DNA from 2 places in the Paenibacillus sp. sgz302190 genome. Region 1 is predicted to be linked to the other one. Evidence: predicted binding sites of a transcription regulator. Region 1 holds the regulator's gene; the other holds the start of a gene.

Evidence for each region. The regulator CtsR, encoded in region 1, represses protease genes until heat stress. The targets are predictions, from matches to a motif close to ATGGTCAATAAAGGTCAAACA.
Region 2: a site for CtsR is predicted at 8,874-8,894, ahead of clpP (ATP-dependent Clp endopeptidase proteolytic subunit ClpP). Genes of this name have one in related genera too.

Annotation. Positions count from the first base shown of each region.
Region 1 is NZ_JBZYAO010000045.1:49,005-64,531, reverse strand. Features, by position in the region: gene AC6RNO_RS31990 (FtsW/RodA/SpoVE family cell cycle protein) at 1-490, opposite strand, end outside; gene AC6RNO_RS31985 (AAA-associated domain-containing protein) at 521-1,825, opposite strand; gene AC6RNO_RS31980 (ABC transporter permease) at 1,839-3,563, opposite strand; M-box (ykoK) riboswitch at 3,894-4,068, opposite strand; gene AC6RNO_RS31975 (CtsR family transcriptional regulator) at 4,322-4,783, shown strand; gene mcsA (protein-arginine kinase activator protein McsA) at 4,800-5,312, shown strand; gene mcsB (protein-arginine kinase McsB) at 5,337-6,398, shown strand; gene clpC (ATP-dependent protease ATP-binding subunit ClpC) at 6,456-8,897, shown strand; gene radA (DNA repair protein RadA) at 9,062-10,429, shown strand; gene disA (DNA integrity scanning diadenylate cyclase DisA) at 10,470-11,549, shown strand; gene pssA (CDP-diacylglycerol--serine O-phosphatidyltransferase) at 11,636-12,382, shown strand; gene AC6RNO_RS31940 (nucleoside triphosphate pyrophosphohydrolase family protein) at 12,467-12,862, opposite strand; gene AC6RNO_RS31935 (PIN/TRAM domain-containing protein) at 13,005-14,072, shown strand; gene ispD (2-C-methyl-D-erythritol 4-phosphate cytidylyltransferase) at 14,124-14,828, shown strand; gene ispF (2-C-methyl-D-erythritol 2,4-cyclodiphosphate synthase) at 14,825-15,310, shown strand; gene gltX (glutamate--tRNA ligase) at 15,342-15,527, shown strand, end outside.
Region 2 is NZ_JBZYAO010000004.1:23,364-38,890, forward strand. Features, by position in the region: gene AC6RNO_RS06785 (tetratricopeptide repeat protein) at 1-3, shown strand, start outside; gene trxB (thioredoxin-disulfide reductase) at 113-1,060, shown strand; gene AC6RNO_RS06795 (ROK family glucokinase) at 1,233-2,180, shown strand; gene rapZ (RNase adapter RapZ) at 2,411-3,298, shown strand; gene mgfK (gluconeogenesis morphogenetic factor MgfK) at 3,330-4,313, shown strand; gene whiA (DNA-binding protein WhiA) at 4,319-5,248, shown strand; gene AC6RNO_RS06815 (HPr family phosphocarrier protein) at 5,395-5,664, shown strand; gene AC6RNO_RS06820 (copper amine oxidase N-terminal domain-containing protein) at 6,297-8,057, shown strand; gene clpP (ATP-dependent Clp endopeptidase proteolytic subunit ClpP) at 8,133-8,714, opposite strand; tRNA gene AC6RNO_RS06830 (tRNA-Arg) at 8,939-9,013, opposite strand; gene AC6RNO_RS06835 (sugar-binding domain-containing protein) at 9,316-10,353, shown strand; gene gap (type I glyceraldehyde-3-phosphate dehydrogenase) at 10,410-11,414, shown strand; gene AC6RNO_RS06845 (phosphoglycerate kinase) at 11,511-12,692, shown strand; gene tpiA (triose-phosphate isomerase) at 12,707-13,459, shown strand; gene gpmI (2,3-bisphosphoglycerate-independent phosphoglycerate mutase) at 13,461-14,999, shown strand; gene eno (phosphopyruvate hydratase) at 15,035-15,527, shown strand, end outside.

The DNA.
Region 1 (15,527 bases):
ATGTCCCCATATCGGGCTGATCCATGATGAGCAGAAACGGTATGCCTACAATGGCCAGCATTGGAACGATATCTCGAAAGAATCGCAGATAGTCTCCGCTGCGTTTTTCAATCATTTTCGCCAACAGCAGGATGACGAATACTTTGGCCAGCTCCGACGGCTGAAATTGCATGAAATGAAGGTTAATCCAACGTTGGGACCCGTTAATATTCATCCCTTTAAACTTGACGAAAACTAGCAAAAGGACGCTGAATATATAAAGATATACGGATAAGTGGCGCACGATACCCCTGTAATCGATCATGGCGAGGGCCAACATGGGCACAAACAAGACGGCAAACATAACCAAATTCGATATATGCAGCCCGGCATACTTCGTGTTATTCGTGGCGCTATAAATTGCAATCGTGCTGATCGCCATAAAACATATCAATAAGGAGATAATAACAGGGTCTAATTTTTTCGCTCTTAGCAGCAGTTCCTGGAGCATGCGCCACCCTTCCTTTCATTTGTTTCCGGGTTACATATTTTCTGATGCTGCAGTTGCATCGTGTTCAAGATAGAGGTTTTTCGCTTTTTCGTCATAGGCGTACAATTCGGCGTACCGTCCCCAGTCAATCAAAATATCCAACTGATGGGCGGCTTCTTCCGAACCAAAGTGCTTTTCAAAAATTTCCACGAAAAACTCCCGCTCCATTTTGTTATTGGACTTGGAATGCAAGATCCAGATGATTTTTTCAATCATGGGGACGTGATGCAGCACCTGTTTTTTGAAAATTTCTTTCCTGTCCAGAACGCTGGCATCGGCAAAATGGCGCCCAATCTCCGTTAATTCGATATCTCCGTGTTGTATGCTGGCAAACCCGAGCATCTGCGCGGCTTCGACAATGGGCAAAAAGTCTTCAAGATTCAGGCTTAATTGATCGGCCAGCTTATATAAATCGACCGTTTTCCCGAGATCGTCGATCAATTCGATAAATCCCGTTAATGCACCGGCCGGCACTTTCGGCACTTTTTCGATCTTTTTCTTTTGCCCGCCAAACGGTTCATCCGGCTTCATTTCGCGTTTGGTCAAAATAGAATAAATTTTGTCGACAAGGCCTGTAAAGTGCGGCTCCTGCTTGTTTCGCCAATGAGGCATGGAAATGGGAATATCGGCGATGACCCGGGCAGGGTCGCGAGACAGGACGATGGCCCGATCGGACATGTACACCGCTTCTTCGATGCTGTGCGTGACCATAATAATGGACTTCGTAGGAATCTTCTTTTCCGTCCATAGTTCAAGCAAGTCGCGTTTGAGGTTCTCCGCGGTCAGAACGTCCAAGGCCGAAAAAGGCTCATCCATCAGCAAAATGTCGGGCTCCATCACTAAAGCGCGGCCAATGCCGACACGCTGCCTCATCCCTCCCGACAGTTCTTTCGGATAGGCACTTTCGAATCCGTCCAATCCGACCATATCGATGATTGAGAGGGCTTTGCGCATTTTGTCCGCTTCCGTCAGCGGTTTATTTTCAAGCCCCAGTTTTACGTTCTCCAGCACGGTCAGCCACGGAAAAAGCGCAAAAGACTGAAAGACCATGCCGACTCCGGGATTAGTCCCCCGTACTTCTTTACCGTTATAAAAGACGGCTCCCTGAGAGGGAGGGATGAGCCCGGCAATGATTCGAAGCAGAGTGGATTTGCCCGAACCGGATGGACCCAGGATGGAGACAAACTCGCCTTCCGTTATTTTCAGATGGATATCCTCCAGGATGTTGGCGCCGGCCGAGCCCGGCATATCGTAATGTTTGAGAACTTGCTGCAGTTCGATCAATGCATGTTTCATGGTGAAGACACCTCTATTCCAAATGATATTTTTTCTCGGAGACGGCGTACAGCTTGCGCCACACCAAGCGATTGACCAGAACGACCAGCAGGCACATCACGATAATTCCCCAAATGATTTGCGGCCAATCTCCTTTGGTTGTCGCCTCGGTAATGAATGTTCCTAACCCGGACGCTTGCAGGTTGTTGTTTTTCCACGAGACGAGCTCGGATACGATGCTTGCGTTCCAAGCGCCGCCGCTGGCGGTTATGCATCCCGTAATGAGAAAAGGAAATATGCTCGGCAAAATTAACTTCACCCATGTTTGTAGACGCGACAAACGCAAAATAGATGCAGCTTCTTTCAAATCGGAAGGAATAGCCATCGCTCCGGCGATGACGTTGAACAGGATGTACCACTGCGTTCCCAGCATCATGAGAGGAACAGCGCCGATATCCATGCTGATCCCAAGCTTCAGGTACAGGATGGCGAACAACGGGAAAGCCATATTGGCCGGAAAAGAAGCGAGGACCTGCACAACAGGCTGAGCAATCCTGGATAGTTTGGGACTCATCCCGATCATGACCCCGACCGGAACCGTCCATGCTGCGGCCAGCAGCGTTGCCACGAATACGCGAAGAGCCGTTAAAAGCCCGAGTCCGACAACCCGCAACAATTCCTTCCAGCTTAACTGTACGATTTCGAGCAGAGCTTCATACACATACCTCGCGACGAACAAAATGATGACGATTCCGATTAGCCGGACCGCTATTTTGGATGCGAGTGCAGGCGGTTTCGGCCAATGGATGGCGGCGCTTCGCTTTTTGAAACGACTGCTTAGGTCGTGAAAAAAGGTTCCGGCGGCATGATTAGCGTAGCGAACGAATCTGGCGCGTTTGAGGATATCGTATACCCAGGATTGCGGCACTTCGCCCGCTTCCGTTTGCTCGTTCTTGAATTTTTGCGCCCAAGCGACGATCGGCCGCCAGAACAGCTGGTCTACCAGAATAATCAGAATGACCATAGTGATAATGGCGTATACAATGGCTTTCACGTTTCCTTGATCGGCGGCCAAAGCCATGTAAGATCCGATGCCGGGCAGATGAATGTCTTGATTGAGCACGCTGATCGATTCGCTGGCCGCGAGAAAAAACCAGCCTCCGCCGAAAGACATCATGCTGTTCCACACGAGCCCCAACATGGAAAAGGGCACTTCGAGCTTGGTAAAGCGCGGCCACCGGCCAAGCCGGTGAATACTGGCTGCTTCGTCCAGCGCCCGCGGTATCGTCGTCAGCGAGTGGTAGAAGCTGAATGTCATATTCCATACCTGACCGGTGAATATGGCAAAGATCGAAGCGCATTCGACGCCGAGCAGACTGCCGGGAAAAAGCGCCATGAACATCAAGACGGTTGCCGACAGGAAACCGAGCACAGGCACGGATTGCAGGATGTCGAGCGCAGGGATCATAATTTTCTCGGCAATCCGGTTGTTCGCGGCGATTCGCCCGTATACGAACGTAAACAATAACGAAGCGCCGAAGGCGATGAACATTCTCAAAAGCGAGCGCCCCGCGTAATAAGGAAGCAGATAGGGGTCAAGGTTCATAACAGGCTGCTGGCTTGGAGAAAATGGGGCGCGCATACCGGCGCCAAGCTGGGCAGCCATATAAAGAATGGACATAAGCATGAGAAAGACGATGATGTCCGCCAAACCGAACTTACGTTTGCTGTTGATGGTGGAGAAGCCGTTCCATTTCATCGTGATAACCCCCTTTGGGCGAAATAAAAAAACTCTCCCCTGCAATTGGCAGGAGGAGAGCGCAAATATTCCATCTATTCAGATTGATTATCAGATGAATCAGCGGCAGAACAAGCCCTTGGGCAAGCCGGGCTTTGAACATGCTTGATGACGATCTGAGGGTACGCTGAATAATGGATGCACACGTTTCCTAGCTAACAATGCATATGGCAAGCTATTCATCTGTCGCATTCGACTACTACTGTCCATTTCCAGTTTCCCCCCTTTGTACATACAATATGAAAGCCCTCAGGGATTGGTCCCAGAGGGCATGCGTTTACAAGGCAATAAAACGGCTCCCCCTAGTCCAGTTTTGACACTATACAACGTAAAGCGAACGTTCGTTCGCTTAGCCACCTTAAGAAAAGCCTTAATCCGGCAGTTCCTGTTCTACCCATTGGCATCTTTCGATATTTCCGGGCAGTGGCCTATGTTTGTATAGGAGCCTCACCTAACGAGGACATATTTAATTCCTTTGAAATCGTACTCCTAAGTACGCTTGCTTGTCAATAGCAAAAAAAGCAAAAAAGAATCAATTGGAAAGCGCCGTGACGTTAAGTTGGAGTAATTTTGTAAATACTGAGTGTAGGGCCGCAAATCAGGCGCAAAATACTTTTTAACAGCAACACTTGTCAAAAAGAAAGGAAATGATTATAATTTAGTTAAGGTCAAAGAAAGTCAAAGTCAATTTACTTCTAGAATTCTGGGAGGATGAATTGATGCGTAATGTTTCAGAAATTATCGAGCAGTACTTGAAACAAGTTTTGCTGCAAAGTCCCGAAGGAGCGATCGAGATTCAGCGCAATGAGCTTGCCGATCAGTTCCAATGCGTTCCGTCCCAAATCAACTACGTTATCAGCACCCGGTTTACTTTGGAGAAGGGATACATTGTGGAAAGCAAGCGCGGGGGCGGCGGCTATATTCGCATCCAGAAAATCGAGCTGCGTCAGCACGGCTCCATACTCGATCACATTTTTCGGACGATTCACACTCACATAGATCAGGTCGCCTCCGAGGGACTTATTTATCAGCTGCAGGAAGGCCATTTTATTTCTGCACGTGAGGCCAATCTGATCAAGGCGGCTATCTCCAGGGATGTGCTGACCTTCAAGCTCCCGCTGCGGGATGAAATCCGCGCTAATATTCTTAAGGCAATGCTGATATCCTTGCTGAGCAAATGAGGGAGGGGTACACTTTATGATTTGTCAGGAGTGCGGCAAACGGCCGGCGACGCTTCATTTCACCAAGATCATAAACGGCGACAAAAACGAGTTTCACATTTGCGAAACTTGCGCCCGCGAGAAGGGCGAGATGATTCCGGGCTCTTCCAACGGATTTTCCATCCACAATTTGTTGTCGGGACTTCTGGATTTTGAGCCTTCGTCGGTCGCTTCTGCCAAGCCGCAGTCGGTGCGCTGCGAACATTGCGGTCTCACCTACACCCAATTCAGCAAGCTCGGGCGATTCGGCTGCGGTTCATGCTACCAAAGCTTTTCGGAGAAATTAGATCCTCTGTTCAAAAGAGTGCACGGCAACACGGTTCATGTAGGCAAAGTTCCCAAACGCACCGGAGGACTTGTTCAATACAAGCGGGAAATCGAAAGTCTCAAAAAGGAAATGATGACCCGCATCGAAAGCGAAGAGTTCGAGCAGGCGGCTAAAATCCGCGATCAAATTCGGGAAATCGAAAAGAAGATCGCCGGAAATTAGGGTCTTGAGGAGGGTATGATTTCAATGGCGCTGCATCGTTTTACAGGAGATGCTTTAAGCGAATGGATGAAGGGGGACGGGCCGGAATCCGATATTGTCATCAGCAGTCGGATACGCATTGCCCGCAACCTCAAGGATTATCCTTATCCCATGCTCGCGACGAATCAGCAATCGGAGGAAGTGCTTGATCGGCTCTCTGGGGTTTTGGACAACGAAGAGCTGGAAACGATCAGTCATTTTTCGCTGATTCCGTTGTCGGAGCTTAACGAGCTGGAGCGGATGGTGCTGGTGGAAAAGCACTTGATCAGCCCGAATCTGGCGAACGAATCCAGGAATGGAGCCGTCATATTAAGCGAGAATGAATCTATCAGCATTATGATCAACGAAGAAGACCATTTGCGGATCCAGTGCTTGTGTCCCGGATTTCAGATTAAAGAAGTATGGGATTTGGCCAATCAGCTTGACGATATTTTTGAAGCCCAGCTTGATTACGGGTATGATGAGAAAAGAGGCTATCTGACGAGCTGTCCTACGAATGTGGGCACAGGGATTCGGGCTTCCGTCATGATGCATCTCCCCGCGCTCGTGCTCACCCAACAAATCAACCGGATTTTATCGGCGGTTACACAAGTTGGGCTGACCGTTAGAGGATTATACGGGGAAGGCAGCGAAGCTTTAGGTAATCTGTTTCAAATCTCCAACCAGATTACGTTGGGCCAGTCGGAAGACGAGATCATCGACAATCTTTTTAGCGTAGCGCGGCAAATTATCGAGCATGAACGCGCCGCAAGGCATAAGCTAATGCAAGAATCCAAAATGCGCATCATCGACCGCGTCAACCGCTCCCTCGGGATATTATCCTATGCGGGGATTATGGACTCGAAGGAAGCGGCCCAACGATTGTCGGATGTAAGGCTGGGCATTGACGTTGGGATCATCAACAACGTTTCATCCAACATTCTCAATGAACTGCTGGTGATGACGCAGCCCGGATTTTTGCAGCAGAGCGCGGGAGAAAAGTTATCCGCCGAAGACCGCGACATCCGCAGGGCGGAATTGATCCGGGAAAAGTTCGGCCGCTATTAAAGGCAGCATCATCCTTTGGGTTTTCCATAGATATATTACTTTTGGAGGTGTTTCTCTATGATGTTTGGAAGATTTACGGAACGAGCGCAAAAGGTTCTCTCCTTAGCTCAAGAAGAGGCCGTTCGGTTGGGGCACAACAATATTGGAACTGAGCATATTTTACTCGGACTGATCCGTGAAGGCGAGGGGATTGCAGCCAAAGCGCTGATTGCACTGGGCCTGGGGCTTGAGAAGATCCAGGACGAAGTGGAATCCTTGATTGGCCGCGGTCAAGAACAGCCGACCAACATCGCGTACACGCCGAGAGCAAAGAAAGTCATTGAGCTTTCTATGGACGAAGCCAGAAAATTAGGCCATACTTACGTAGGAACCGAGCACATTTTACTCGGGCTCATTCGCGAAGGCGAAGGGGTCGCGGCGCGTGTGCTGAACAACCTCGGCGTCAGCCTGAATAAAGCGCGCCAGCAAGTGCTGCAGCTGCTCGGCAGCAGCGAAACCGTATCGCCGAGCCACGGCGCTAATCCGAATGTGAACACGCCGACGCTCGACGGTTTGGCCAGAGACCTCACCGCATTTGCGAAAGAGGGCCATTTGGATCCGGTTATCGGGCGCAGCAAGGAAATCGAGCGCGTCATTCAAGTGCTGAGCCGCAGAACGAAAAACAATCCGGTCCTGATCGGGGAACCGGGCGTCGGTAAAACGGCGATTGCCGAAGGCTTGGCGCAAAAAATCATCAACAATGAAATTCCGGAAACGTTGAAAGATAAAAGGGTCATGACCCTCGATATGGGCTCGGTCGTTGCGGGAACCAAGTACCGCGGCGAGTTCGAAGACCGGCTCAAAAAGATTATGGACGAGATTCGCCAAGCGGGCAATATCGTGTTGTTCATTGACGAGCTGCACACTTTGATCGGCGCAGGCGGGGCGGAAGGCGCGATCGATGCGTCGAACATCCTGAAGCCGGCGCTGGCGAGAGGCGAGCTGCAGTGCATCGGGGCGACTACGCTGGACGAATACCGCAAATATATCGAGAAAGATGCAGCGCTCGAGCGCCGTTTCCAACCGATTACGGTAGACCAGCCGTCTCCTGACGAAGCGATTCAAATTCTTCACGGGCTCCGCGACCGTTACGAAGCGCATCACCGCGTGAAAATTACGGATGCGGCTATCGAGGAAGCGGTGAAGCTGTCCGACCGCTATATCACCGACCGTTTCCTGCCGGATAAGGCGATTGACCTTATTGACGAGGCCAGCTCCAAAGTAAGGCTGCGTTCCTACACGATTCCGCCTAGCTTGAAACAGTTGGAAAATAAGCTGGATGATATCCGCAAGGAAAAAGATGCGGCCGTGCAAAGCCAGGAGTTCGAAAAAGCGGCCGGCCTGCGCGATACCGAGCAAAAACTTCGCGAGGAACTGGATTCCACGCGAAACGAGTGGAAAGAAAAACAAGGCCGTCTGGATACCGAAGTGACTCCGGAGGATATCGCTCAGGTCGTTGCAAGCTGGACGGGAATTCCGGTCAGCAAACTGGCCGAAGAAGAGACCGAGCGTCTGCTCAAAATGGAAGACATTTTGCATGAGCGCGTAATCGGTCAAGAAGAGGCGGTCAAAGCGGTAAGCCGCGCCATCCGCCGCGCCAGAGCCGGTCTGAAAGATCCGAAGCGCCCGATGGGCTCCTTCATCTTCCTTGGGCCAACCGGCGTAGGTAAAACGGAACTGGCACGCGCCCTGGCGGAATCGCTGTTCGGCGATCAAAACGCCGTCATTCGCATCGATATGTCCGAGTACATGGAGAAGCACTCCACATCCCGCCTGGTAGGAGCGCCTCCGGGGTATGTCGGATATGAGGAAGGCGGCCAGCTTACTGAAAAAGTGCGCCGCAAACCATACTCGGTCGTCCTGCTTGACGAGATCGAGAAAGCTCATCCTGAAGTGTTCAACATCCTGCTTCAAGTGCTGGAGGACGGACGCCTGACGGATTCCAAAGGCCGCACCGTCGATTTCCGCAACACGTTGATCATCATGACGTCCAACGTGGGCGCGGAGATGATCAAGAAAAACTCCACGCTCGGCTTTACGGCCGTGCAGGATGCCGGCAAAGAATACTCCAACATGAAAGACAAAGTGATGGGCGAGCTGAAGAAAAGCTTCCGTCCGGAGTTCCTGAACCGGATCGACGAGATCATCGTCTTCCACTCTCTGGATGAGCAGCATATCGCTCAAATCGTTAGCCTGATGGCGGACGATCTGCGCAAGCGCCTGAAAGAGCAGGAAGTGGACTTCAACCTTACGGACAAAGCGAAAATGTTCCTTGCCAAAGAAGGCTTTGACCCGACTTACGGGGCAAGACCGCTGCGCAGAGCGATTCAAAAGCATATCGAGGACCGGCTGTCCGAGGAGCTGCTCAGAGGCAATATCTCCAAAGGCGATTCCTTAACCATCGACGAAAAAGAAGGCGAGCTTGTCGTCCTTCGCGGCGAAGGCGTAACAGCCCAATAATGTTCCTGAAAAGCATTTTGCTCCATCCGTTGCGGTGGCGGCAAAATGCTTTTTCTTTCGTATATTTTTCATCGGCCCTTTCACACACTTAGCAAAAGTGGTAAACTTTTATTGGTAAGTATAGCCAGATATTTCCGCATGTCTTATAAGGGAGCAAGTGCATAATGAGCAAACAGAAGACGAAATTTTGCTGCCAGGAGTGCGGCTACGAATCGCCGAAATGGATGGGCAAATGCCCAGGCTGCCAATCGTGGAATACGATGGTTGAAGAAGTGGAAACCGTTGTTCGCACCCAGGGGATGAATTCCTCTTTCGCCAGAACGAAAGAAAAGCCCACCCCTATCATACATATCGAGAGCAGCCCTGAGCCGAGAGTATTGACGAATAACCAGGAATTGAACCGCGTGTTGGGCGGAGGCATCGTTCCCGGTTCCCTGATTCTCGTCGGAGGAGACCCGGGGATCGGCAAGTCGACGCTGCTGCTGCAAACTTCATTCGCGCTTACGCAAGCCGGGCAGAAAGTGCTTTATATATCCGGAGAGGAATCGGTTAAGCAAACGAAGCTGCGGGCTGACCGCCTGGAAGCGTCATCGCCGCTGCTGTATGTGCTCTGCGAAACGAATCTGGAGCTGATCGAAGAGGCGATTCAGGAAACGGATCCCGATTTTTTGGTCATTGATTCCATTCAAACGGTTTATCATCCGGCTATTGCGTCCGCTCCGGGCACGGTTGGCCAAGTTCGTGAATGCACAGGCCATTTTATGAGAATTGCTAAAGGCAAAGGAATTGCAACGGTCCTCGTCGGTCACGTCACGAAGGAAGGGGCCATTGCAGGACCGAGAATGCTGGAGCACATGGTTGATTGCGTGCTGTACTTCGAGGGCGAGCGGCATCATTCCTATCGCTTGCTGAGAGCGGTGAAGAACCGTTTTGGTTCGACCAATGAAATCGGTATCTTTGAAATGCAGGAAGCGGGACTTGTCGAAGTCAGCAATCCGTCGGAGCTGTTCCTGTCCGAGCGGCCGCTCGGGGTGGCGGGTTCCACGGTTGTAGCGAGTATGGAAGGAACCCGGCCTGTGCTCGTCGAAATTCAGGCATTAGTATCAACTACGAATTTTCCATCCCCGCGCAGAATGGCTACGGGCATCGATCATAACCGGCTTTCGCTGATTATGGCGGTGCTGGAGAAGCGCATGGGGCTTTTCCTGCAAAATCAGGACGCCTACCTGAATGTAGCGGGCGGCGTCAAACTGGATGAGCCTGCAGTCGATCTGGCTGTGGCGATCAGTATAGCCTCTTCTTTCAAGGACCAGCCGACCCGGCCGTATGACGTTGTGTTTGGGGAGATCGGCTTGACGGGCGAAGTGCGCGGCGTTTCCCGCATTGATCAGCGGGTGAAAGAGGCGCAGAAGCTGGGCTTCCGCAGAGTCATTATGCCGGAGAAAAGCTTGAAGGGATGGACGCATCCCCCCGGAATGGAGATTATCGGAGTAAACACGGTATCAGAGGCACTAGCAGCGGCGCTGGGCTGACTCGCCTGCATGGAGCCAGCCAGTCATCAGGAGGAATAAAATGAGCAAAGAAGAGACGAAGCGGGACGTAATGAGCCAGTTGCTGCAAATGGTAGCCCCTGGTACCGCGTTCAGAGACGGATTGGAAAATGTCCTGCGTGCCAAAACGGGAGGACTGATTGTCGTCGGCTATAGTCCGGAAGTGATGGAAATCGTAGACGGCGGCTTTTCGATTGATTGCGATTTCTCGCCCAATTACCTCTACGAGCTTGCAAAAATGGACGGGGCGATTATTTTAAGCGAAGATATAAAAAGAATATTGTATGCGAACACGCAGCTGATTCCTGACTCGTCGATCCAGTCGTCCGAAACAGGTATCCGGCATCGGACCGCCGAGCGGGTGGCTAAGCAGACGAACAAGCTCGTCGTCTCGATCTCGCAAAGGCGCAATGTCATAACGCTGTATCAAGGCAATTTGCGCTATGCGTTGAAAGATATCGGCGTTATTTTGACCAAGGCGAATCAGGCGATTCAGACGCTGGAGCGGTACAAAGTGGTCCTGGATCAATCGCTTACCAATTTGGGCGCGTCGGAATTCGAAGAGCTGGTTACTTTGCACGATGTGACCAACGTCATCGCCCGGTTCGAGATGGTGCTTAGAATCAGGGCCGAAATCAACCGGTACATCAACGAGCTTGGCAATGAGGGCCGTCTAATCAGCATGCAGCTCGAAGAACTGGTCGGCAATTCGGAGTTGGAGGCGCGACTGCTGATCAAAGATTACGTTCGCGACCTATCGGATGACAAGGTCAAAGACGTGTTGACGGGGCTGAAGCGCCTCTCGTCGGATGAGCTTTTGGAACCTCAACAAATTATCCGCCTGCTGGGCTACTCACATACGAATGCGATTGCGGAAGAGCCCGTATCGCCCAGAGGATTCAGAATGCTTGGCAAAATCCCGCGGCTTCCCTCGATCATTATTGCCAATCTGGTCGAGAAATTCGGCTACCTGCCGCATATGATGATGGCAACCATCGAGGAGCTGGATGAAGTCGACGGCATCGGAGAGGTCAGAGCGCGCGCGATCAAGGAAGGTTTGAAACGAATTCAGGAACAAGTCTTCATTGACAGACATATTTAAAGTAGATACAATCATAAAGTATCATTGTTGAGGTTTTATTAAGGCGTGAATTAGGGTATAGTAAATCCAGAGGTGGACAAAAACATATGTTAACAAAATCGATTCCCAGCCTTTTTACCGTAGGGAACTTATTTCTTGGCGTTCTCTCGATCATCCTGGTGTTCAACGGAGAACCGGGGCGCGCCGCAGTTCTTGTAATCGTAGCCATGCTGCTGGATGGGCTGGATGGAAGAGTGGCACGGGCACTGAATGCGCAAAGTGAATTTGGCAAGGAGCTGGATTCGCTGTCCGACGTTATTTCGTTCGGTGTTGCTCCCGCATTTATTATGTATGTCGTTGCGTTTAACAATCCGGCCGTAATCAGTCCGGCTTTTGCTTGGATCGTAACGGCGATATTCCCGATTTGCGGCGCTCTGCGTCTGGCCCGCTTTAATGTCGTGGCCGGAACTCCCGGATATTTCATCGGGCTGCCGATACCGGCTGCGGGCGGCGTGCTCTGTACGCTTGCTTTGTTCAATAACGAAATTAACGTGTACGTCCTGTTGGTCAGCACTGTTCTTCTGTCTTATTTGATGGTCAGCACGGTAAAATACCCGAACTTCAAGAAAGCCGGCATTCCGAAGGCCGCCATATGGGTGACGCCGCTTATCGTAGCGGTTGCGGTCTTAATAGCGGTGAAATGGCCGGAGTCGATTTCCAAAATGATTTTCGTACCTTTGCTGCTCTACGCATTGTACGGCTTAAAAAAAAACGTTGATGGCATCTTCATCCGATTGCGCAGACGCAACAAAAGACGCGCAATGGATGACAACTCCGTCAAATCCGACGTATAAGACCGGCATTCCGAAAATAAAAAGCATTTATTTTCTCTGAAGCGCTTCAGAAAAAATAAATGCTTTTTTGTTTTGTCATCGTCATCAAGACATGTTGAAAAGTCCGAGTGTCGAGCATTTTTTGGATTCATTCTCCAAAACTTGCTCCAAATCTACCTGAAGAATGTTGCCAAGAGCCGCCATATAGAACAAGTTCCGCCCGAGTTCGGCGCTCAGAACTTCGCTGCATTGCTCGCACAACTGTCCGTTCACATGAGTCTCCAGTACTTCCTTGGCCTCGTCCAACGTCATATCGGAATGATACTGCTGTTTGGCGGCATGAATCCCGATACATCCGCATTCCGTAATGGATTTAATGACCGAGCGGTTCGTTGCTGCATTCGTTTGTTGAAATTTGGATAGGACGTCAAGCAAGCTGCGGTGACGGAGCAACAACTCGGATACTTGATCCTGGAACTGCTTTAAGGTCAGGGTGCTCATTTATCCACCTCGGTGTGTTTGTAACTTCCAACTTCATTATAATGGAAGCCCCCTAATATTTCAATTTGAATGATTAACGTTGGATAAATTGGAACATAATTGTAAAAGGGACTTAAACATAGTTTGACGTGGAGGTGAATCTATGATGAAGAAATGGATACAAATCATTTTTGCAATCATGGGGGGAAGTTTGGGCTATCAATGGAGTGATTCGATACTTCGTATGACGGGTTTTGCCGACGGAAAAGGACAAGCTTTCTGGCTGGCCGGCTTGTGTGCCGCCGCTATGTTCGTGTTGTCGGCCTGGGTGGCCGATTATGGCATGAAGCTGCTGATCCGGGGAGAAAGGAACGTCGAAAGCATTCCCGCAGCCGACCTGCTCTCGGGAACTGTCGGACTTGTCATCGGCCTGCTGATCTCGGCGCTCGCTTTTCCCGTGCTTGCGCAAGCTACTTGGGCCGGGCCTTTCGTACCGGTCGTTGCCGCTGCCGTGCTCGCCGTTATGGGATTCCGCATCGGTTATAACAAGCGGGACGAGCTGATGCAAATTTGGGCCAAAAGCCGGTCCCAAGGCTCCGATAAGCAGACGCATCGACCGTATGAGGAGCATAAAATCTTGGACACGAGCGTGATTATCGACGGGCGCATCGCGGATATTTGCAAAACGGGCTTTATCGAAGGCACGCTGGTAATCCCGGAATTCGTGCTGGAAGAGCTGCAGCATATCGCGGATTCCTCGGATTTGCTCAAACGCAACCGCGGCCGGCGCGGTCTGGACATTTTAAACAAGATTCAGAAAGAGCTGGAAGTGAAGGTGCTGATCTACGAAGGGGATTTCGAGGAAATTTCCGAGGTAGACAGCAAGCTCGTCCGCTTGGCTAAAGTGCTGCAGGGCAAAGTGATTACGAACGATTTTAACCTGAATAAGGTGTGCGAGCTTCAAGGCGTCTCGGTTCTGAACATCAACGATCTGGCTAACGCCGTCAAACCGGTGGTGCTTCCCGGGGAAGAAATTATTGTGCAGGTCATCAAAGACGGCAAGGAGCACGGACAAGGCGTTGCCTATCTCGACGACGGCACGATGATCGTAGTGGAAGGCGGGCGCGAGTTTATCGGAACGACGCTGGAAGTGATGGTTACGAGCGTGCTGCAGACATCGGCGGGCCGGATGATTTTCGCAAAGCCGAAATTGTTGGAAAAAGCCCAGTAAAATTAGTATGATAGGGGGAGGCAAATCAGCAATTATCCAGGTGGGGAATTTATGGGGAAGCTAGGGGTTGTCATCGTGGCGGCGGGCAAAGGGTCCCGCATGCGGACGGTAGAGAGCAAACAATATTTGCAGATCGGCAAAAAACCGATTTTGGTACATACGTTGCAATTATTTCAAAACATACGTGAAGTGGACGAAATCATTTTGGTCGCTCCGGAGGCGGATGTTGTCCGTTGCCAGCAATTCGTGGCGGATAACGCGCTGACCAAAGTGACCCGCATTCAAGTCGGCGGCGCCGAGCGGCAGGATTCCGTAAGACTGGGCTTGGAAGCGCTGGGGCCGGACACGGAGTGGGTGCTTGTGCATGACGGCGTCAGGCCTTTCGTAGCCGTGGAGCACGTTCTCGATTGTCTGCAAAAGGCGAAGGAGGCGGGTGCCGCGGTGCTGGCCGTGCCTGTGAAGGATACGATCAAAATTGTCGATGAAGCGAAGCAAATTCAATCCACGCCGGACAGACGAAGCTTGTGGGCGATCCAAACGCCGCAGGCTTTTCAGCTTTCTCTTTTAAGAGAGGCGCATGAGCGAGCTGCCCGGGAAGGCTTTATCGGCACGGACGATGCAAGCCTGGTGGAGAGAATGGGAACAAAAGTTCTCGTTGTCGAAGGGGACTACTACAACATCAAAATTACGTCCCCCGAGGACTTGCCTTGGGCGGAATGGCTTTTAGAACATGCAAGGGGAGAGGGTAAGTCATGATTCGAGTTGGACAAGGTTTTGACGTGCATCAATTGGCGGAGGGCCGCAAATGCATTATCGGGGGCGTCACGATTCCTTATGAAAAGGGGCTGCTCGGCCATTCGGACGCCGACGTGCTGCTGCATGCGATCACTGACGCGATTTTGGGAGCGCTCGGTCTGGGGGATATCGGCAAGCATTTTCCCGACACGTCCGCGGAGTTCAAAGATGCCGACAGTCTGGTGCTGCTGAAGCAGGTCTGGCAGTTGGCCAAAGCCAAAGGCTACCGGTTGGGCAACGCCGATTCGACGATCATTGCACAGAAGCCGAAAATGTCGCCCTATATTCCGCAAATGGCAGCGATTATCGCGGAGGCGCTGGAGGCGACGCCCGAGCAGGTGAACGTCAAGGCGACAACGACGGAACAGCTCGGATTCACCGGAAGAGGCGAAGGCATCGCCGCGCAATCGGTTGTTTGTTTAATTCGAGATGTGCTAGAATAGCAGATAATTATGGACAAAGAGGGGATTTATCATGAGTCATCCATTACGCGTGCGTTATGCGCCCAGTCCTACCGGGCATTTGCATATCGGCGGCGCCCGTACCGCGCTTTTTGACTATTTGCTGGCCCGTCGGCATAACGGGGCTTTCATCGTTCGTTTTGAAGATACGGATCAAACCCGCCACAAGGAGTCCGGCATCGCCGACCAGCTGAACGGT
Region 2 (15,527 bases), on a different contig from region 1:
TGACCGGTTGTGACCGCCGCTTGCGGCGAACCCCGGCTTTCTTTTCCAAATCCAGTAGGCGGAACTCATTTCTGCTTGCATATATAAGCTTTTCAAATAGGAGGGAAACCATATGTATAAAACAGTCGTTGTAGGAACAGGGCCATCCGGTCTGACAGCAGCCATTTATTTAGCTCGTGCCAACCTTAGTCCGCTTGTCATTGAAGGTCCGGAACCGGGAGGCCAATTAACGACCACAACTGAAGTAGAGAACTTTCCGGGATTCCCTGAAGGAATTATGGGGCCGGAGCTCATGGAAAATATGCGCAAACAAGCGGAGCGTTTCGGCGCCGAGTTTAAAACAGGCTGGGTCAACTCCGTTGAACTGACGAATCGTCCTTTCAAGCTGCAGGTTGAAGGTCTGGGCGAGATCGAAACAGAGACGCTGATTATTTCTACGGGAGCTTCCGCCAAACTGCTGGGTATCACCAACGAAAAAGACAGCATCGGACGCGGCGTCAGCACTTGCGCTACATGCGACGGATTTTTCTTCCGCGGCAAAAAAATTATCGTAGTCGGCGGCGGGGACTCCGCGATGGAAGAAGCGAACTTCCTGACTCGCTTCGCCTCCGAAGTTCGCCTGGTGCACCGCCGCGATGAGCTGCGCGCCTCCAAAATCATGCAGGACCGCGCACGCGGCAATGAGAAAATCAAATGGGCGCTCAACAATACGCCGCTTGAAGTCGTTTCCGGCGACAAAGGCGTTACCGGTTTGAAAGTGAAAAACAACGAAACCGGCAATGAAGAGATTATCGAAACGGACGGCATTTTCGTAGCGATCGGCCACACGCCGAACACGAAATTCCTCGGCGGTCAAATTACGACTGACGAGCAGGGTTACATCCTGGTCAAGCCGGGTACGACAGAAACGAACATTCCCGGCGTATTCGCGTGCGGAGACGTTCAGGATACGAAGTATCGTCAGGCAATTACGGCCGCAGGCAGCGGATGCGCAGCGGCGCTTGAATGCGAGAAGTTCCTTGAAGGACATATCGTGCACGATTGGAGCCAGTCGCTTTAATTCGACCGGATCTGTTACGAAAACGTGGAGGGCAATGCTTTCCACGTTTTTCTTACTGTATGGGGAGCTGCTAAATTCTGTTCAACCTTGACCTGTATTCGGGCTTGTCATATAGTTGGATCAGGAGCTTATATCTGAAAATTTTATGATTATTCGTTGAGGTGACCTTGCAATGTCAAATCAGATTTATATCGGTGTAGATTTAGGCGGTACCAGTATTAAGGTCGGCATTTGCGACGAGCACGGAAAGCTGCTGCACACTTATGAGGGGCCTACGGGCGCGGATCAGGGGCCTGAGGCGGTTTTGAACCGGATTGCCGAATATGTGCGCAAAATTGTTGACGATTCTCCTTTCGAGTGGGAGCAAGTGGCCGGTATTGGTGCAGGTCTTGCGGGATTTCTGAATATTCCGGAGGGCATTGTCAAATTTTCGCCGAACTTGCAATGGCGCGATGTCCACGCAAAAAGCACGCTTGAAGCTTTGCTTGGCAAAACGGTAAAAATAGACAACGACGCGAACGTCGCCGCTCTTGGTGAAGCATGGGCGGGAGCGGCTGCAGGCATCGATAACAGCGTATGCTATACGCTGGGAACGGGTGTTGGCGGAGGCATTATCATTAACGGGAAAATTTATCAAGGGTCCAACGGTATGGCCGGCGAGCTCGGACATATTAGCATCGTTCCCGATATCGAAGCGATCAATTGCGGCTGCGGTCAAGTGGGCTGCCTGGAGACGGTTTCTTCCGCGACGGGAATTATCCGCATGGCCAAAGAAGCTGTAGAGCGCGGCGAGCGCACGTCGCTTGCTCTGCACGACAATATCGAAGCCAAACACGTGTTCGATGCGGCGAAAAGCGGGGACGAAGTGGCGCTGCGTATCGTGAACCGTGCCGCTTATTACCTCGGCCGTTCGATGGCGACCGTTTCCATCATACTGAATCCGAAGCGCTTTGTTATCGGCGGCGGCGTATCCAAGGCGGGAGAAATCCTGTTCGCCCCGATTCGGGAGACGTTTAAAAAATATACGACTGAAGTGGCGGCCGAGGGCGTTGAGATCGTTCCTGCCACACTCGGCAACGATGCGGGCGTCGTTGGCGCCGCCGGTTTGAGCTTGCGTTAGTGTCAGCCATGTTTCGCAGACGGGCTGCAGCTTTGGAGAAAGGATCTCCGGGTGCCTGAAAAGCAATGCGTCTTTATCGCGAAGGCTAGCGAAAGGCTCGGCCGTTCACGGAAATTGCGAAGCGTTCGTCTTCGCAAACGTGCATCCGACATCCGATATTCGGAACGGAAATCCTTTCCCAAGCCTCAACACCCGTCCTCGAAACGCACTCCAAAGGAAGGTGTGTAACCATGGAAGAAATCCACCCTTTAGCGAAGCTGGTCATCATCACAGGAATGTCGGGCGCAGGGAAGACGATCGCTGTACAGAGTCTGGAGGATCTCGGATTTTTTTGCGTCGATAATTTGCCTCCGGTGCTCATACCCAAATTTGCCGAACTGATCGAACAGTCGGCGGGCAAAATCGGGAAAGTCGCGCTGGTGATTGATTTGCGGGGGCGTGAGTTTTTTACGGCGCTTCAGGAGTCTCTGCGCAGCATTCGAGAGAATTATACCCTGACCTACGAGATTCTGTTCCTTGACGCTACGGATGCTGCCCTGGTGCAGCGTTATAAGGAAAGCCGCCGCCGCCATCCGCTCGCTCCGCAGGGCGTACCGCTGGACGGTATCGGCCTGGAGCGCAAGCTGCTTGAAGAGCTGAAAGGCTTGGCGACACAAGTCATCGATACGAGTGCGCTTAAGCCGACCCAGCTCAAGGAAAGAATTATTTCCAGGTTTACCAACTTGGAAACGAATCGCATATCTATAAATGTAATCTCTTTTGGATTTAAGTACGGAATCCCGATTGATGCCGATTTGATTTTTGACGTGCGCTTTTTGCCGAATCCGCATTATGTCGATCAACTGCGTCCGCAGACCGGTCAGGACCCGGATGTGTACGATTACGTCATGAAATGGAACGAAACGCAGGAATTTCTTGCCAAACTGCTGGATATGCTGCACTTCCTGATGCCGCAGTATAAGAAAGAAGGCAAGAGCCAGGTCGTCGTCGGAATCGGTTGTACGGGAGGCAAACACAGGTCTGTCGCCATTTCGGAATATTTGGGCAAAGTAATGGGGACCAGCGAGACGGAAGTCGTGCGTGTAAGCCACCGGGACGCCGAACGGGACCGCGTATAAGAAGCTGTTCATTATTTAAGAGGGTGTATAGATGAAAAGAGATAGCTTGCAGAGCGTTCCCAAGATCGTTGTTATCGGCGGCGGCACCGGGCTTTCGGTTATGCTTAGAGGATTGAAAGAGAAGCCCGTTGATATTACGGCTATTGTGACAGTCGCCGATGACGGGGGGAGCTCTGGGATTCTCCGAGCGGAAATGCAGATGCCGCCACCCGGCGACATTCGCAACGTGCTGACGGCTTTGGCCGATGTGGAGCCTCTGCTTTCTTTAATGCTGCAGTACCGGTTTCAGACGGGAACCGGGCTTGCCGGACACAGTCTCGGGAATTTGATACTGGCTGCTCTCACGGACATTACAGGCGACTTTGTCACCGCTGTCAAAGAGATGAACCGGGTGTTCGCGGTCAAGGGCAGAGTGCTGCCGGCATCCAGCCATGCGATTGTGCTGAAAGCTGTCATGGAAGACGGCTCAACGGTCGAGGGCGAGTCCAAAATCCCCAAGGCGCAGGGCCGGATCAAGCGCGTATTGATCGAACCTCCCGATGTCGCTCCTCTGGAGGAGGCGCTGCAGGCCATTCGCCAGGCGGATGCGATTCTGTGCGGTCCGGGAAGTTTGTACACGAGCATACTCCCCAATCTGCTGGTTCCCCAAATCGCTCAGGAAATCATGAGCTCGGACGCCGTGAAAATGTTCATCTGCAATGTGATGACGCAGCCGGGCGAAACGGACGATTACTCGGTCGGCGACCATTTGGACGCGATTCACAGCCATTTGGGCCACCATTTGTTCGACTATGTCATCGTCAACAATGGCGAGATTCCGCCTCAGGTTCAGGCCAAGTACGCGGAGCAGGGCTCCAAGGCCGTCCACCTCGATTTGGATGAAGTGACGAAGAGAGGGTACCAGGTCATTGCCGACCGGCTCGTGCTGTTCCGTACCTACCTGCGCCACGATGCTGAAAAGCTGAGTGACCATATTTATCAGCTCGTCGAAAGCTGGATGTTAAGGAAGAGGTGAGACCTTTGTCCTTTGCGGCACAAACCAAAAAAGAACTGACTTTAATCGAAACGGATGCGTGCTGCGAAAAAGCGGAACTGTCGGCGCTGATCCGTATGAACGGCACCGTGCAGTTGTCTAATCAACGCGTCATCCTGGACATTTCAACCGAAAACGCCGCCATCGCAAGGAGAATCTATACCCTCCTGAAAAAGACGTACCACCTCCATACGGAGCTGCTTGTGCGCAAAAAAATGCGCCTCAAGAAGAACAACGTGTACATCGTCAGAGTGCCCGGACAAGTGCAGGAGCTTCTGAGCGACCTGAAAATCGTCTCCGAGGGCTTTCTGTTCACGCCCGATATCGAAAGGGAAATTATCCGCGGCAACTGCTGCAAACGGGCGTATTTGCGCGGTGCATTTATGGCCGGCGGCTCGGTTAACAACCCCGAGGGCTCCTCGTACCATCTGGAGATCGCCTCGATCTATGAAGAGCATTGCAAAGCGCTGTGCCAGTTGGCGAACAAGTTCGATCTCAATGCGCGCTTCATCGAGCGCAAAAAAGGGTTCGTCTTTTACATCAAGGAAGGCGAGAAAATCATCGAATTCCTGAGCATCATCGGCGCTCATCAAGCGCTGCTGCGGTTCGAGGACGTGCGCATTATGAAAGATATGCGCAATTCGGTGAACCGTATCGTGAATTGCGAAACGGCAAACCTGAACAAGACGATCGGCGCGGCCGTCAGGCAGATCGACAACATCCGACTGCTGCAAAGGGAAGTCGGCCTCGAGAACTTGCCGGAGAAGCTGCGGGAAGTCGCCGAAATCAGGCTGCAGCATCCGGATATGAACCTGAAGGAAGTCGGCGATATGCTAAAAGGCAGCGTCAGCAAGTCGGGCGTGAATCATCGCCTTCGAAAAATAGATGAATTAGCCGAAAAACTGCGAAATTCGTAAGTACGACACAACCAAACAGCTAATTCGCAAGTTTTTCTCAATTTTTCTAGTGTACTTCCGCGAAAAATGCTATAATGTTTTAACATAGGGTAATGAGATGTATTCGACAGTATTTCATATAAGCTTGAGTAGGGGGAATTAGTTCCATGTCCAGACGGCCAGTCGTTGTGAAGTTGAGAACGGGACTTCATGCCAGACCTGCGGCATTGTTTGTTCAAGAGGCGAATAAATTTTCATCGGAAATCTTTGTTGAAAAAGATGAAAAGAAAGTAAATGCGAAGAGCATCATGGGTATTATGAGCCTCGCCATCAGCACAGGGACCGAAGTTTTCATAAGTGCGGAAGGTTCGGACGCCGAGCAGGCTGTAAACGCTTTAGTCACATTGGTCAGCAAAGAAGAATTGGAGAACCAATAATTCGAACGAAGGCTTCCTCTCGGGGAAGCTTTTTTGCGTTTTTACCTTAGTTGCTCAAAGATGCGAGGGGGCGGAGTCGATTGCGTAATCCGCCTGGCCGTGCTGCGTAGAAAGCCTGCAAAAATCAGGCTGCCCAAGACCCCCCGCAGCGTCAGAGGCGATAGCCGCAATCTGCCAGGCTGCACGAAGAAAACCTGCAAAAATACATGAATTTGCGTCCTTGATCGCTGGCCGCGAAGAATTCCTGCAAAAGTGCAGGCTTTTCACCGAATACGTGGGCTCAGATTCACTTTCGGTGATAATTCCTGTACTTTTGCAGGTTTTTGTCCAAAATAAGTCAATTCCACAGGGAAAACCTGCACTTTCGCAGGTTTTTTCACGCCAAGCTGTCTCCTTCCCGATTGCGCAAGCGGCCGGCCAAGAGTGGCCGGCGCCTGTCATTTCGAAGGAATATATGTTTCCGCCGGGCCGTTCGCCCAATTTCCTTTATCAGCTAATTTCGTGGCAAAATTGTTAACAACTTGTGAATGTGAGAAACCTTTCTCTTGATGCGCGCGTCTAATTAACGTGACTAAAGAAGGAAAAGGCTTTTTGCCATTTTCACTTACTTATCGGACAAAAGGAGTCAGAAGATGAAACAGTTCAAGAAAGAGCTTACCCTGCTGCTGGCGCTGGTTATGTTTGTGTCGAGCATTGCAATAGCGCCTGTAGCCGGTGCGGTTTCCGCAAGCGCCTCCATGATCCTGTTGTATTTGGACAAGACGGATGCATTTGTGAACAGCGAGCAGGTGCAATTGGACGCCCCGGCCACGATTATTGACGGCAGCACGTTCGTTCCCGCCAAATTCCTCGGCGATTCGATGGGATTCAAAGTCGAGTGGAGCGACGCGACCCGGACGATTCATATGACACCATCAGGTTACGATATCGTACTGGATGTCGACAACAAGAAAGTGACGATCAACGGCGTCGATACCCCTTTTGATAAAGTTGCTTCAATCGTGAATGGCAAGCTGCTGGTGAAGCTGACATGGGTAGCGGACTATATGGGGGCCAAATATACGTACAACGGCGAGCTCCGCCGGGTGGAAATCATTTCGTTTCCTGCGGCTGAGGGTGTTTATGTAGATCGGGACAGCAACTCCACACCTGTCGCCAAGTTTACAACGGCGAAGGCTTCGTACCGGCTCGGAGAGCCTGTCAAATACGTCGACCTGAGTTACGATCCGGATGCGGAAGGCCTTGTATCTTACAACTGGAAAGGGAAGCAGGAAGCCTTTTTCCAACCGGGCAAGTATCCGGTATCCTTGACGGTGGCCGATGCCCATGGACATGTGAGCAAGGAGTTCAAAAGCTACGTCACAGTCGTCGACCAGCAGTATTTGAGCGAGTTCGAGTATCCGATTTACACCAAGCCGATCGGCAGCTCGATCAAAGCGGACTGGGGCATCATCTGGGCGCATTTTAACCAAATGCCGGCTTTGACCAAGAAGGTGACGCAAGAGACCGACCGCAAGCTTCTGGTTAGCGACAGTCCCGAAGAGTTTACCGAGAGAGGGATTTTGTATCAGGATAACATCAACGGAAAAGCGCGCTTGTATGCCGATCACATTAACGGCACGAAGCAAAAGATGACGATGGCGATTTTCGCCACCAACAATACGGACCAAGCCGTTACGATCAAAACGACGAACAAAGGCGAAGTATACCCTTCCGTATATGCGAATTTGATTGGAAGCGAAGCTTCCGTGGACTTTTTGCTAAACAATGTGTATGATCAAAAGCTGACCATTCCGCCGCATCAAACGTATGTTTACGCGAAGCTTCCCGATTTTTATCCGGGTCAAGGCGTGAACTTGTTCTACGACGTGGAAACCGATGGGGAACTGCAAATGTCTTTTGCCGTTACCGAGAAGCTGTCCACGAACTCGTTGAAAGATCTTCCGCTGCTGCCTTACACCGGCCATGTGCGGGGAACGTTCCCGGTCTCCCAGATTAATTGGGATATAGATGCTTCATCCTTTACCAAAACATCGGTGGTATCGATCGGAGACAACAAAACCGACCCGTTCGTCAAAGGCTACGATGTGATGCGCAAGGAAAACGTGGATAACGGCGGCAACTACGGCGTCGTGTACAAAATGCATATCAACAAGCCGCGCAAAATGGCGGTCATGATGATGGCCAAAGGCGGCGTGTTCAAAGGCCCGTTCAAGGTGAACGGAGAAATGATTCCCGTTCCGTATTCCGGCGTAGTCACGGCGTTCGACGGTTTGACGCTGCTGGCCCGGACCACGGGAAGCGAAGATTCCCTGGATATCGAGTTCACGCCTCCGGCGGGATCGGCGTTCCCGATCGATCTGATTTTCTACCCTATGGAAGATAAAAAGTAAGCATAAAAAAAACAGCCCCTGAGCGCCCGGAAGCGTTCGGGAAGGCTGGTTTTTTGTTGTTTTGAGCGGATGGCGTTACACGCGCTCGATGACTTTGTCGATAAGTCCGTATTCCGCCGCTTCCGCAGCGCTCATGAAGTAGTCGCGGTCCGTATCCTTCTCGATGCGCTCCAGCGGCTGGCCGCTGCGCTCGGCAAGAATTTTGTTCAGGTTGTCGCGCATTTTGAGGATGCGTTTCGCGCGGATCTCGATATCGGAAGCTTGACCTTCCGCACCGCCGAGCGGCTGATGGATCATCACTTCGCTGTTAGGAAGCGCGTAGCGTTTGCCTTTGGCGCCGGCCGTCAGCAAGAATGCGCCCATGGAAGCGGCCATGCCCACGCAGATCGTGGAAACGTCCGGCTTGATGAACTGCATCGTATCGTAGATGGCCATCCCTGCTGTAATGGAACCGCCTGGGCTATTGATGTAAAGGCTGATATCTTTGTCAGGGTCTTGTGCGGCCAGGAAAAGAAGCTGGGCAATAATGGAGTTCGCGACGACATCGTTTACGCCGGTACCGAGGAAAATGATGCGGTCCTTCAGCAAACGGGAATAGATATCATAGCCTCTTTCGCCGCGGGCGTCCTGTTCAACGACCATAGGGATAAAACTCATGAGAATTACCTCCTTCGATGGGTACAATGGTTTCAAATGGAAATACTACTTACAGTATGGCCAAGAGAATGTTTAAAAAGTCTGCGCCTTTCTTAATACGAAAGGGAACATTTTCAAACGAACTCGTTGTTAACTAGTATGATACCGAAAAAACAAACAAAGGTCAAGAAAGGTCAAACTTATAATCAAAAAAAATCAGTTTCGCAACTGATCTTCGTTCGTGTTGGCGCGCCCGAAGGGAATCGAACCCCTATCTCAGGCTCCGGAGGCCTACGTCATATCCATTGGACCACGGGCGCATGCAATTGAAATTTAGTGAAGCAAGGGTTATTATATGACACCGAATAAAAAAAAGCAAGACTGAAAATGCTTTCAGTAAAAAAAGGCAAAAATATTTGAACAATTGTTGAATCTGACAAAGCAATTGGTTATAATAATAATGCACGGAACGATATATCTCGACAATGTGCGATTCAAGTTAAAGACTTACCGAATTTGAAGTACTGGCAGTACTCAATTTTTTTTGCTCGGGTGGGACGAAAAATGCATACCCGGGACATAAAACGTCCAATCAATGGAGCAGGAGCGTTGTGATCGTCATATGAGAGAAATCCTTGACATTCAAAAGCAGCTCTTGCCGGACCTCATGGATGTTATGAAAAAACGTTACTCGATTCTGCGCCACATCCTTGTTTCCGGTGTCGTAGGGAGAAGAACGCTGGCCAGCTCGCTCGATATGACGGAGCGCGTCCTGCGCGGCGAGGTCGAGTTCCTCAAGGAGCTGGGCCTGCTGGAGACGGATGCCACCGGCATGAAGGTCAGCGAATCCGGCCACCGGCTTCTGGAGAAGATGGAACCGATCATTAAAGCCGCTTTCGGTCTGACCGACCTGGAAGAGAGCATCAGCCGGGCGTTTCAAATCGCCCAGGTAATCGTCGTGCCCGGCGATTCGGACGTCTCCGCCTTCACGAAGAAGGAGCTTGGACGGGCAGGAGCGGCCGCTTTGCGCAAACACGTCGCCAAAGACGATGTCATTGCTGTAACAGGCGGATCGACGATGGCGCAGGTTGCGAACCATTTGACGATCTCGTCGCGCATGAAGGGCAGTTGGTTCGTACCGGCCCGGGGCGGACTCGGCGAGAGCGTGGATATGCAGGCGAACACCATCGCATCCATTATGGCCAAAAAGACAGGCGGCAAATACAGGCTTTTGCATGTGCCCGACCATTTGGGCGAAGAAGCTTATCAGACTTTGATCCAGGACCCGCAGATCCAGGAGGTTGTCGACGTCGTGCGCAGCTGCCGCATCGTCGTACACGGAATCGGAGAAGCTATGGTCATGGCCCGCAGGCGCAAGGTGGATGCCCGGACGACGCAAAGCTTGCAGGAAGAAGGAGCTTTGGCCGAAGCGTTCGGCTATTATTTTGACCGGCAAGGAAATGTCGTCCACAAGATGGCTACAGTCGGCCTCAGGCTGGAAGACATTCAGCGCGTTGAAGTCGTCATCGGCGTCGCAGGCGGCAAGAGCAAGGGGGAAGCGATCGCTTCAGTACTGCTTCACGGCCAGGAAGACGTGCTCGTGACGGATGAAGCCGCCGCGCTGGAAATTATGAAGCATGCCCCACAAATGCCATCATGACGTGTCTTTTTGACCGTCTTGACCATATAATTTTTAAATCTTAGGAGGAATTCGCTATGGTAAAAGTAGGTATTAACGGTTTCGGACGTATTGGACGCAACGTGTTCCGCGCAGCTCTGAACAGCACTGAAGTTCAAATCGTGGCAGTAAACGATCTGACAGACGTAAAAACATTGGCTCACTTGCTCAAGTACGACACAACTCACGGCAAACTTAACGCTACTGTAGAAGCTGGCGAAGGCGAACTGATCGTGAATGGCCGTTCCATCAAAGTATTCGCTGAGCGCGACCCTGGAAACCTGCCTTGGGCTTCCGTAGGCGCTGAAATCGTTGTTGAATCTACCGGTATTTTCACAGCGAAAGAAAAAGCTTCCCTTCACCTGAAAGGCGGCGCTAAGAAAGTAATCATCTCCGCTCCTGCAACTGACGAAGATATTACAATCGTTCTTGGCGTTAACGAAGATAAATACGATCCTGCTGCACACACTGTAATCTCCAACGCTTCTTGTACGACTAACTGCTTGGCTCCGTTCGCGAAAGTGATCAACGATCAATTCGGTATCGTTAAAGGTATGATGACTACTGTTCACTCCTACACGAACGACCAATCCGTGCTTGACCTGCCGCACAAAGACCTTCGCCGTGCCCGCGCAGCCGCTGAGAACATCATCCCTTCCAGCACTGGCGCAGCTAAAGCGATCGGCCTTGTTCTGCCAGAACTGAAAGGCAAACTGAACGGTATGGCTATGCGTGTTCCTACGCCTAACGTATCCGTTACGGACCTGGTTGTAGAAACAAAAGTCAACGTAACTGTAGACGAAGTGAACGCAGCTCTGAAAGCAGCGGCTCAAGGCGCTCTGAAAGGCATCCTGAACTACTCCGACGAGCCTCTTGTATCCAGCGACTACAACGGAGATCCTGCTTCCTCCACGATCGATGCCCTGTCCACAATGGTAGTTGGCGACAACATGCTGAAAGTGGTTTCCTGGTACGACAACGAGTGGGGCTACTCCAACCGTGTCGTTGACCTTGCCGCTTTCATCGCAAGCAAAGGTCTGTAATTCATAATCAGCACACTTGTAGACACTTGAAGAGGAGAAGCGATTCTCCTCTTTGTGTGTGATTGTTACCAAAAAACCGCTCGGGAGGCCTGTTCCATGAATAAAAAAAGTGTCCGCGATGTTGAAGTATCCGGCAAAAAAGTGTTTGTTCGCGTAGATTTCAACGTACCTCTGGAAAACGGTCAAATCACAGACGATACCCGGATCAGAGAAACGCTGCCTACAATCAAATTCCTGATTGAAAAAGGCGCAAAAGTCATTTTGGCGAGCCACCTTGGACGTCCGAAGGGTCAAGTGGCCGAAGAGCTTCGTCTGACTCCGGTTGCCGCAAGACTGGCTGAATTACTTGGCAAGCCGGTAGCGAAAGCCGACGAGGCGATCGGTGAAGCAGTTAAAGCGCAAGTCGCTGCGCTGAAAGACGGCGATGTGCTGCTGCTTGAAAACGTTCGTTTCTACGAAGGCGAAGAGAAGAACGATCCCGCTCTGGCGAAAGCTTTTGCCGAATTGGCCGATCTGTACGTGAACGACGCGTTCGGTGCGGCTCATCGCGCTCACGCCTCCACGGAAGGCATCGCACATCATCTGCCGGCCGTATCCGGTCTTTTGATGGAAAAAGAACTGGATGTGCTCGGCAAAGCGCTGAACAATCCGGAGCGTCCTTTTACCGCGATTGTCGGCGGCGCGAAAGTGAAAGACAAAATCGATGTGATCAACAACTTGCTGAACATTGCAGACAACGTGATCATCGGCGGAGGCTTGTCCTATACATTCCTGAAAGCGCAAGGGAACGAGATCGGCAAATCTCTCGTGGACAACGAGAAGCTTGACCTGGCGCTCGGTTTTATTGCCAAAGCGAAAGAAAAAGGCGTGAACTTCCTGCTTCCGGTCGATATCGTAGTCGCCGACAAATTCGGACCCGACGCGAACACGCAAATCGTTCCGGTGGATGGCATCCCTGCTGAATGGGAAGGCATCGACATCGGGCCGAAAACCCGTGAAATTTATGCGGACGTCATTGCAAAATCCAAACTGATCGTTTGGAACGGACCGATGGGCGTGTTCGAAATCGAGCCTTTCTCCCACGGCACCCGCGCTGTAGCTGAAGCTTGCGCTGCCACTTCCGGCTACACGGTTATCGGCGGTGGAGATTCCGCGGCGGCTGCTGAGAAATTCCATCTGGCTGACAAAATGGACCACATCTCGACAGGCGGCGGAGCTTCCCTGGAGTTCATGGAAGGCAAAGCACTGCCGGGCGTTGTGGCTCTGAACGATAAATAAGGGAGGATCTTTCGATGAGAAAACCGATTATCGCAGGCAACTGGAAAATGTTCAAGACCGTTTCCGAAGCGGTCAGTTTTGTAAACGAAGTGAAAGGCGGGGCGGAAGTAGACGGCGTAGAGAGCGTAATCTGCTCCCCGTTCACGAACCTTCCCGCTCTGGTTGAAGCCGTTAAAGGCACAACCCTCCATATCGGTGCGCAAAACCTGCACTTCGAAGATAACGGCGCATTCACCGGCGAAATCAGCGGCGTTATGCTGAAAGAGCTGGGCGTAGAATATGTCATTATCGGACACTCCGAGCGCAGAGCGTATTTTGCCGAAACCGACGAGATCGTGAACAAAAAGGTTCAAGCGGCATTCAAACACGGCTTGACGCCGATTCTGTGCGTAGGCGAGAAGCTGGAAGAGCGCGAAGCGGGTCAAACCAAAGAAGTTTGCAAAGTGCAGACAGAGGCGGCTTTCCAAGGCCTTAGCGCGGAGCAAGCGGCTAAAGTCGTTATCGCTTACGAGCCGATCTGGGCGATCGGTACGGGCAAATCTTCCACAGCGGAAGACGCTCAAGACGTAATCGGTTATATTCGCCAACTGGTGAGCGGTTTGTACGGGGCTTCCGTGGCGGATGCGGTTCGCATTCAGTACGGCGGCAGCGTGAAACCGAACAACATTGCCGAGTACATGGCACAGCCTGACATTGACGGCGCGCTTGTAGGCGGAGCGAGCCTGGAGCCTGCTTCCTACATCCAGCTCGTCGAGGGGGCGAAGTAAGATGTCCAGACCGAAACCGGTAGCGCTGATCATTCTCGACGGCTTCGGGCTTCGTTCGGAGGAGCAGGGCAATGCGGTCGCACACGCGAAAAAGCCCAACTACGACCGTTACTGGTCGACTTATCCGCATACGACCTTAATCGCAAGCGGCGAAGCCGTAGGTTTGCCGGAAGGACAGATGGGGAATTCCGAGGTAGGGCACCTGAATATCGGAGCGGGACGTACCGTGTATCAGGACCTGACCCGGATTTCCAAATCGATTCGCGACGGCGAATTTTTCGATAACGAGACGCTGCTCGGCGCCGTTCGCCACGCCAAATCGACCGGGAAGAAGCTGCACCTGTACGGGCTGCTCTCCGACGGCGGCGTGCACAGCCACATTCAGCATTTGTTCGCACTGCTCGATCTCGCGAAAAAAGAGCAGCTTGAAGAAGTGTACATTCACGCTTTCCTGGACGGCCGCGACGTGGCTCCGGATTCGGCGAAAAAGTACATGGAAAGCTTGCAGCACAAAATCGCGGAAGTCGGCGTAGGCAAAGTTGCCACCGTGCAAGGCCGCTACTACGCGATGGACCGCGACAAGCGCTGGGAGCGTACGGAAAAATCGTACCGCGCGATGGTTTACGGCGAAGGCCCGACTTATACCGATCCGATGCAAGCGATCATCGATTCGTATGAAAAGTCGGTCTTCGACGAGTTCGTCATGCCGACCGTCATCGTAGGCGCTGACGGCAAACCGGTAGGGCTCGTGGAGTCCGGCGACGCGGTCGTCTTCTTCAACTTCCGTCCCGACCGGGCCATCCAGCTTTCGCAAGTGTTTACGAACGAGGATTTCCGCGGGTTTGACCGCGGGGACAAAGCTCCTCGTAATCTTTACTACGTGTGCCTGACTTTGTTCAGCGAATCCGTAGACGGCTTTGTCGCGTATAAACCTAAAGATCTCGACAACACGCTTGGCGAAGTGCTGGCCCAGAACAATCTGAAGCAGCTGCGCATTGCCGAGACGGAAAAATATCCGCACGTGACGTTCTTTTTCAGCGGCGGGCGCGATGTGGAACTGCCGGGCGAGACCCGCATTCTCATTCCTTCGCCGAAGGTCGCTACTTACGACCTGCAGCCTGAAATGAGCGCGTACGAAGTGGCGGAAGCGGCTGTGAAGGAAATTGAAGCGGAGCGCCAGGATGTCATTATCCTGAACTTTGCCAACCCTGACATGGTCGGCCACTCCGGGCTTCTGGAGCCTACGGTGAAAGCTATCGAAGCTACAGACGAGTGCTTGGGCAAAGTCGTCGAAGCGATCTTGGCCAAAGGCGGCGTCGTGTGCATCACCGCCGACCACGGCAATGCGGACGTTGTGACGAATCCGGACGGAACGCGGAACACGGCGCATACGACAAATCCGGTGCCTTTTATTGTTACGGACAAATCTGTTACACTAAGAGATGGCGGAATTTTGGCGGATATCGCCCCGACGATGCTGGACTTCCTGCAAGTACAGCAGCCTGAGCAGATGACGGGTTCCACCATCATCAAGCGATAATCATACTAACCAACATAAAAGGAGTGTTATCAACGATGACTATTATTTCTGACGTTTACGCTCGCGAAGTTCTTGACTCCCGCGGCAATCCGACTGTTGAGGTGGAAGTATACCTCGAATCCGGCGCTTTCGGCCGCGCAATTGTGCCTTCAGGCGCTTCCACAGGCGCATACGAAGCCGTTGAGCTTCGCGACGGAGACAAAGCCCGTTACCTCGGCAAAGGCGTTCTGAAAGCCGTTGAGAACGTGAACGAAATCATCGCTCCGGAAATTATCGGATTGGACGCTCTGGACCAAGTCGGCATCGACAGCAAAATGATCGAGCTGGACGGAACTCCGAACAAAGCGAAATTGGGCGCTAACGCAATTCTGGCCGTTTCCATGGCTGTAGCCCGCGCGGCTGCCGACGCTTTGGACGTGCCTCTGTACACATACCTGGGCGGATTCAACGCGAAAACTTTGCCTGTTCCGATGATGAACATCATCAACGGCGGCGCGCATGCCGACAACAACGTCGACGTTCAAGAGT